2 regions of the Brenneria roseae subsp. americana genome follow, and region 1 is predicted to be linked to the other one. Evidence: predicted binding sites of a transcription regulator. Region 1 holds the regulator's gene; the other holds the start of a gene.

Evidence for each region. Region 1 encodes CRP, which controls carbon source genes, mostly activating them, when cyclic AMP is high. Its sites were predicted from a motif close to ATGTGANNNNNNTCACAT; they were not measured.
Region 2: a site for CRP is predicted at 1,960-1,977, ahead of idnO (gluconate 5-dehydrogenase). Genes of this name have one in related genera too.

What each region holds. Positions count from the first base shown of each region.
Region 1 covers NZ_QDKJ01000009.1:15,612-19,033, reverse strand. The annotation lists gene B4923_RS12560 (aminodeoxychorismate synthase component II) at 1-461, shown strand, start outside; gene argD (bifunctional acetylornithine/succinyldiaminopimelate transaminase) at 581-1,807, shown strand; gene crp (cAMP-activated global transcriptional regulator CRP) at 1,881-2,513, opposite strand; gene B4923_RS12545 (OsmC family protein) at 2,832-3,233, shown strand; gene B4923_RS12540 (phosphoribulokinase) at 3,304-3,422, opposite strand, start outside.
Region 2 covers NZ_QDKJ01000011.1:102,788-106,209, reverse strand. The annotation lists gene B4923_RS14715 (2-hydroxyacid dehydrogenase) at 1-392, opposite strand, end outside; gene B4923_RS14710 (LacI family DNA-binding transcriptional regulator) at 728-1,717, opposite strand; gene idnO (gluconate 5-dehydrogenase) at 2,199-2,963, shown strand; gene B4923_RS14700 (gluconokinase) at 2,979-3,422, shown strand, end outside.

The DNA of each region.
Region 1 (3,422 bases):
TCGAACAGCTTGGGCCCGATCGGTTGGTGATTTCCCCGGGGCCCTGCACTCCGGATGAAGCCGGTATCTCACTGGCGGTGATCCGCCATTTCGCCGATAAATTACCGATTCTGGGCGTCTGTCTTGGTCATCAGGCGCTGGGGCAGGCATTTGGCGCGCGCGTTGTACGGGCAAGACAGGTCATGCATGGTAAAACCTCTCTCATCACCCATAACAAGACGGGGGTTTTTTCCGGATTGTCTCAGCCACTGACGGTGACGCGCTACCACTCGCTGGTCATTGAGGCGGACTCGTTGCCTGACTGCTTTGAGGTGACGGCCTGGAGCGAGTGCGACGGTGAACGCGATGAGATCATGGGAATTCGACACCGGGCACTGCCATTGGAAGGAGTACAGTTCCATCCTGAAAGCATACTTAGTCAGCAGGGGCATCAGTTTCTGGATAATTTCCTTAAAATCTAATCGTATAGCAAGTAATTGCCCGGCGTTGGTGATTTAATATTGCCTGAATTTGATTTTTTATGCATATTTAATGACTATATTTTCATTCGGAACAATGGGATATCAGAGCGGGGCAGCAAATGGCTACAGAGAACAAAGCAGTAACGAGAGAAACTCACGATAAAGTGATTCTGCCGGTTTATGCACCAGCGCAGTTTGTGCCGGTGAAAGGTAAGGGAAGCCGGGTATGGGATCAGCAAGGGCGGGAATATATTGATTTCTCTGGCGGTATTGCGGTTACCGCGCTTGGCCATTGCCATCCTGCTCTGGTTGCCGCGTTGAAACAGCAGGGAGAACAGCTGTGGCACACCAGCAATATTTTTACCAATGAGCCGGCGCTACGTCTTGCCAGCAAGCTGATTCATGCGACCTTTGCCGATCGGGTATTTTTTGCTAACTCCGGGGCCGAGGCAAACGAAGCGGCTTTTAAACTGGCGCGCCACTATGCGATCAAACGCCATAGCCCATATAAAACCAAGATTATTGCGTTTTATAACGCGTTCCATGGAAGAACGTTATTCACCGTCTCGGTTGGCGGGCAGGCAAAATATGCCGACGGTTTTGGACCCAAACCCGCGGATATCGTGCATGTGCCTTTTAACGATCTGGCGGCGGTCAAAGCGGTGATGGATGACCACACCTGTGCGGTTGTGCTGGAACCGGTGCAGGGCGAGGGCGGAATCATGCCTGCCACGCCGGAGTTTCTGCAAGGCGTGCGTGAATTGTGCGATCGGCATAAGGCGCTATTGGTTTTTGATGAAGTGCAAAGTGGAATGGGCAGAACGGGCAAACTGTTTACCTATATGTATTACGGTATTACGCCGGATATCCTGACCACGGCGAAAGCGTTGGGCGGCGGTTTCCCGATCAGTGCGATGCTGACGACCGAAGACATTGCCTCTGTGATGACGGTCGGCGTACACGGTACGACCTATGGCGGTAACCCTCTGGCTTGCGCCGTGGCGGAAGCGGCGCTGGATACGATCAATACGCCAGCAGTGTTGGCGGGGGTGGCGGAGCGTCACGATCGATTTATCAGTGCGTTGGAAAAGATTAACCATCAGTACGGTATTTTCGAGCAGGTTCGTGGCATGGGCTTATTGTTGGGCGCTGAACTGAAACCGGAATGGCATGGGCGGGCAGGCGACTTTTTAGCCGCAGCCGCGGAACAAGGGGTGATGGTGCTGATGGCGGGACCAAATGTGATTCGCTTTGTACCTTCGCTGATTATTGAGGAGCAGGATATCGAACAAGGAATGGCGAAGTTTGCGAAAGCCGTTGAGCAAGTGGTTAATGCCGCAGGTTAATGTGTCATTGCCCTGAAATCATTAAAAAAGCGTGAAGTTGCCTTCACGCTTTTTTTGTCGGGTTAAGTAGGATTTAACGAGTGCCGTAAACGACAATCGTTTTGCCATGTGCGGAGATCAGGTTCTGGTCTTCCAACATTTTTAGAATGCGGCCCACGGTTTCACGCGAACAGCCAACAATTTGTCCAATTTCCTGACGGGTAATTTTTATTTGCATGCCATCCGGATGCGTCATGGCATCGGGTTGTTTCGCCAGGTTCAACAACGTTTGAGCAATACGGCCTGTCACATCAAGAAAAGCCAAGTTACCGACTTTTTCCGACGTAACCTGCAGACGGCTCGCCATTTGTGCGGACAGACGCATGAGGATATCTGGATTGACCTGAATCAGCTGCCGGAATTTCTTGTAAGAAATTTCAGCGACTTCACAAGCCGTTTTTGCCCGTACCCAGGCACTGCGCTCCTGACCTTCTTCAAACAGGCCAAGCTCGCCGATAAAATCTCCCTGATTGAGATAAGAGAGAATCATTTCTTTGCCTTCTTCATCTTTGATTAGCACTGCGACAGAGCCTTTCACGATGTAGTAAAGCGTTTCTGCTTTTTCACCCTGGTGAATAAGCGTGCTCTTCGATGGATACTTATGGATATGGCAATGAGAAAGGAACCATTCGAGAGTTGGGTCTGTTTGCGGTTTGCCGAGAACCATTCGCTATCATCCTCTGTTGTAATTCACTGCGCAAATCACAGGGCTCAGAGTTCCCTGTACGGCGTGGTTACTGCTAAAAAATCAAAATCCGTGTGAGCAGAATGACGTCAGGGAATATACTGGAACCTGATATCTGGCGACGCCATCATCTTCCTTGTATCTGAGTTTGTCCAGAAAAGGCAGATTCTATTCTCGTTTTTAACACAGCTTGAAGGAAGTGTCTTGTGTTGTCTCGCTTCAGCATGATAAAGCTCCGGTTATTGGATGTTTTTGTATAGTAACAGTATAAAATTTCAAAAATTTTTTAATGGAGGCACCATGCAGGCACGGGTTAAATGGGTTGAAGGCTTAACGTTTCTTGGCGAATCCTCATCAGGGCATCAGATTCTGATGGATGGTAATGCGGGTGATAAGGCGCCGAGTCCGATGGAAATGGTTTTGATGTCGGTTGGTGGTTGTAGCGCGATTGATGTCGTGTCGATTTTGCAAAAAGGACGTCACAATGTTGTCGATTGTGAAGTGAAATTGACTTCAGAACGGAGAACGGAAGCCCCGCGTCTGTTTACCCATATTAATCTGCATTTCATCGTGACGGGAAAAGGGCTGACCGATCAAGCGGTAGAACGAGCCGTGGCGCTGTCAGCCGAGAAATACTGCTCTGTTGCATTGATGTTGGGTCAGTCCGTTGAAGTCACGCACAGCCATGAGGTTGGGGGGTAACCTTCGCCCTAACTGATATGCTTGCGATCGTGGTGGCGCGATGCGCTTCATTTATCGTGCCGCCGCGGGCTTATTCGATCTTTTTCCCTTCCAGCAGTCGTTGTACCAGCGGCGCCATGATTAACTCCATCGCCAGCCCCATTTTTCCACCAGGGACAACCAGCGTATTGATATGAGAAATGAATGACC
Region 2 (3,422 bases), on a different contig from region 1:
CCATCCCGCACAAATTTATCGGCCTGACATAAACGACGGCAGACAGACAGTATCAACCCTAACGCCGTATCTGCGACGTCGTCCGTCAACACGCCCGGTGTTGTTGTCACGACGATGCCCCGCTGACGGGTATATTGCAGATCAACGGCATCGGTTCCCACGCCAAATATGGCGATAACCCCCAGATTTGGCAGCTCTTCGAGCACGCTGTTCGTTACGCCAATATCACCGCGAGTAACGATCCCTTTGATATTTTTACCCTGCGCCGCAAGAAATGCCTGCGGATTTTCCTGCTCAAAAAGTTTATGTACCGTGAAGTTCGCTTCCAGATTATTCATCAGATGCGGCAAAATCGGCGCCACGACCAGGACAGACTGAGCATCATTTTTCATTACATAACCACCTGATAGATTTAATAAAATCATTAAAAAAGCACTATCGACACCGGTGTCACCCGTTCGGCTGGCAGTTCAATTCGCTGGTCCGCGCGGAACTGCACATTCCATTTCTGATAAGGCCCTTTCTTCGTTGCGGTTATCACACCCGTTTTTGATGTTCAATTTTGTGACGGACATCACTGCAAATCATGTTAACAAAAGATGTTACTGGTAACGTGATCGCGCCGTCATTTTCCACCGCGCAGCGCAATCCGTACAATTCATTCAGGGAAGAAAAAGGGCTTCTCGCGGCCATATCCGCCCGCGGAAGAAGATGGCGTCAGTGAAAATCACAGCGTACCGCCGAGCGAAATACGATAATGCAGGTCAATATATTCAATGGTAGGAATCTGATTGATTTTCTTAAGTAAAATCTCTGCGGCAACTTTCCCCATCTCAAAACGGGGGGTAATGACGCTGGCCATGACCGGCGTTGTCGCCTGACCAATATCAAGACCATGAAACCCGGATATCGCCATCTGAGCCGGGACATCAAGTGACAGTCGCAGACACTCTTGTAACACACCGACGGCAATATCATCGTTGGTGCAGAAAATCGCATCGGCCTGTGGATACATCTGGCGAGCCAGAGCCAGCATCCCGCCGCCGATTGAAATGGAGGAAACCCGGTTTGGCGTAATATGCATCGGCTGCTCCCCTGCGTCCAACATCGCCTGGCTGTAACCCTGATACCGCTTTCTATCACGCCGATCAGACATGGAACCAAAATAGACCACCTGTTTTTTCCCACTGGCCAACAGGGTCGAGGTCATATCATACGCGGCCCGGTAATTATCAAACCCGACCACAATACGGCCGGGGATCACCTCTAAATCCATCACCTGAGCAACCGGAATGGATGCGGCATTCAGGTATTTATCGGCGCGTAGCGTGTGCTCGGAATCCGTCAGGATCAGACCGGCGATGGGAAAAGAGAGCAGATTGATGATCTGTTCTTCTTCACGCTCTTTATTGTAATCGTAGTTAACCACCAGCGTCTGATAGCCCTGGGCAAGCGTGACGGATTCAATGCCTGCCAGCAGATCGGAAAAAATCTGATTATTAAAAGACGGCACCAGAACGCCGATACGGGGGCTGCGCGCACTTCCCGCGTCGGGCTGACTATCCGGTGTAAAATTCACTTCGGCCATAACCTGAGCGATACGCTCGCCGGTTTCTGGCGACACCTTATCCGGAGTACGCAAATAGCGGCTCACTGTCATTTTCGTTACGCCTGCCAGTAAAGCGATATCCTGTAACGTAACACGCTGGTTTTTCATGCCGGAGTCCCAGAGAAATACCGTAAGTAGATAGCAGGATTATGCCCTGCGATACCCCTTCATGGAAAGCATGATACCCCGCCACGTCGGCGGTAACATTCCCGCCATATAAATTAAATTAGATATTTATCATATAGTTAAATGAAAATATCCCTCTATTTACTGCCATTATTTATCGCGGTATCTCATGTGGAGCGGATGAGTGTCACGTAAGCGGTAACATCCCGCAGTAACACTTTTAAAGGTGATCTTCATCACAGTTTTACCGGCCGTAAAACGGTTTCATAATCCCACATAATTTATCGTTTTATTTCGTTATCCGTCATCAATATCGTATTAACCATCATCCAATATTACGTTGTTAATTTTTGGCCTGGTTAATGCTGGCTGGTTTTATTCATCAGTGCCGTATTCATGACATTTCGAAATATAAAATAACGTTGACCCTAAAAATGATTTACTCAGCCATCAGGAATTATTTATGAAAGATCTGTTTTCACTATCAAAAAAGAAAGTGCTTATTACAGGCTCTGCACAAGGCATCGGCTTTCTGCTGGCTAAAGGTTTATCTGAATTTGGTGCGGAAGTCATTATTAATGATATCACCACCGAACGCGCGGAAAATGCCGTCGGAAAATTACGTGAAGCGGGCTTTCAGGCTCATGCTGCCGCATTTAACGTTACCGACCACGACGCCGTTCAGGAATCGATTCATTACATAGAAGAAAATATTGGCGCCATTGATGTGTTAATTAATAACGCCGGCATCCAACGTCGCCATCCTTTTACCGAATTTCCGGAAAAGGACTGGGACGATGTCATTAACGTTAATCAAAAATCTGTCTTTTTGGTTTCTCAGGCGGTTTCCCGGTATATGGTGAAACGCCAGAGCGGGAAAATCATTAATATCTGCTCGATGCAGAGTGAATTAGGCCGCGACACCATCACGCCTTATGCCGCATCCAAGGGCGCGGTAAAAATGCTGACGCGGGGCATGTGCGTGGAGCTCGCTCGCCATAACATTCAGGTTAACGGCATCGCTCCCGGCTATTTTAAAACCGAAATGACCAAAGCGCTGGTCGATGATCAGGCATTTACCGGCTGGTTATGTAAACGGACGCCCGCCGCACGCTGGGGAGATCCCGAGGAGCTAATCGGCGCCGCCGTCTATCTCTCCTCCCGGGCATCGGATTTTGTCAACGGACACCTGCTGTTTGTTGACGGTGGCATGTTGGTCGCAGTGTAACTGACAGAGGGTATTATGTCCGGTAAATGTATCATCATCATGGGCGTGTCCGGCACGGGAAAATCCAGCGTCGGACTGGCGCTGGCCAATCATCTCCATGCCAAATTCATCGATGGAGATGACCTGCACCCGCGCGCCAACATCCAGAAAATGGCCTCGGGTCATCCCTTGAACGATGACGACCGTATGCCCTGGCTTGAGCGCCTGAGCGATGTGGCCTATAGCCTGCAACAAAAAAATGAGACGGGTATTCTGGTCTGTTCTTCTCTGAAAAAGCGTTACCGCGATCGGCTAAGGGAAGGGAATAACGATTTGACCTTCCTGTGGCTGCACGGCGACTATGAACTGGTATTGGACCGGATGAAACGCCGCGCGGGTCATTTTATGCCGGAAAGTCTGCTGAGAAGTCAGTTTGCTACCCTTGAGTGCCCCGACGAGCGGGAAACAGACGTTATCCCT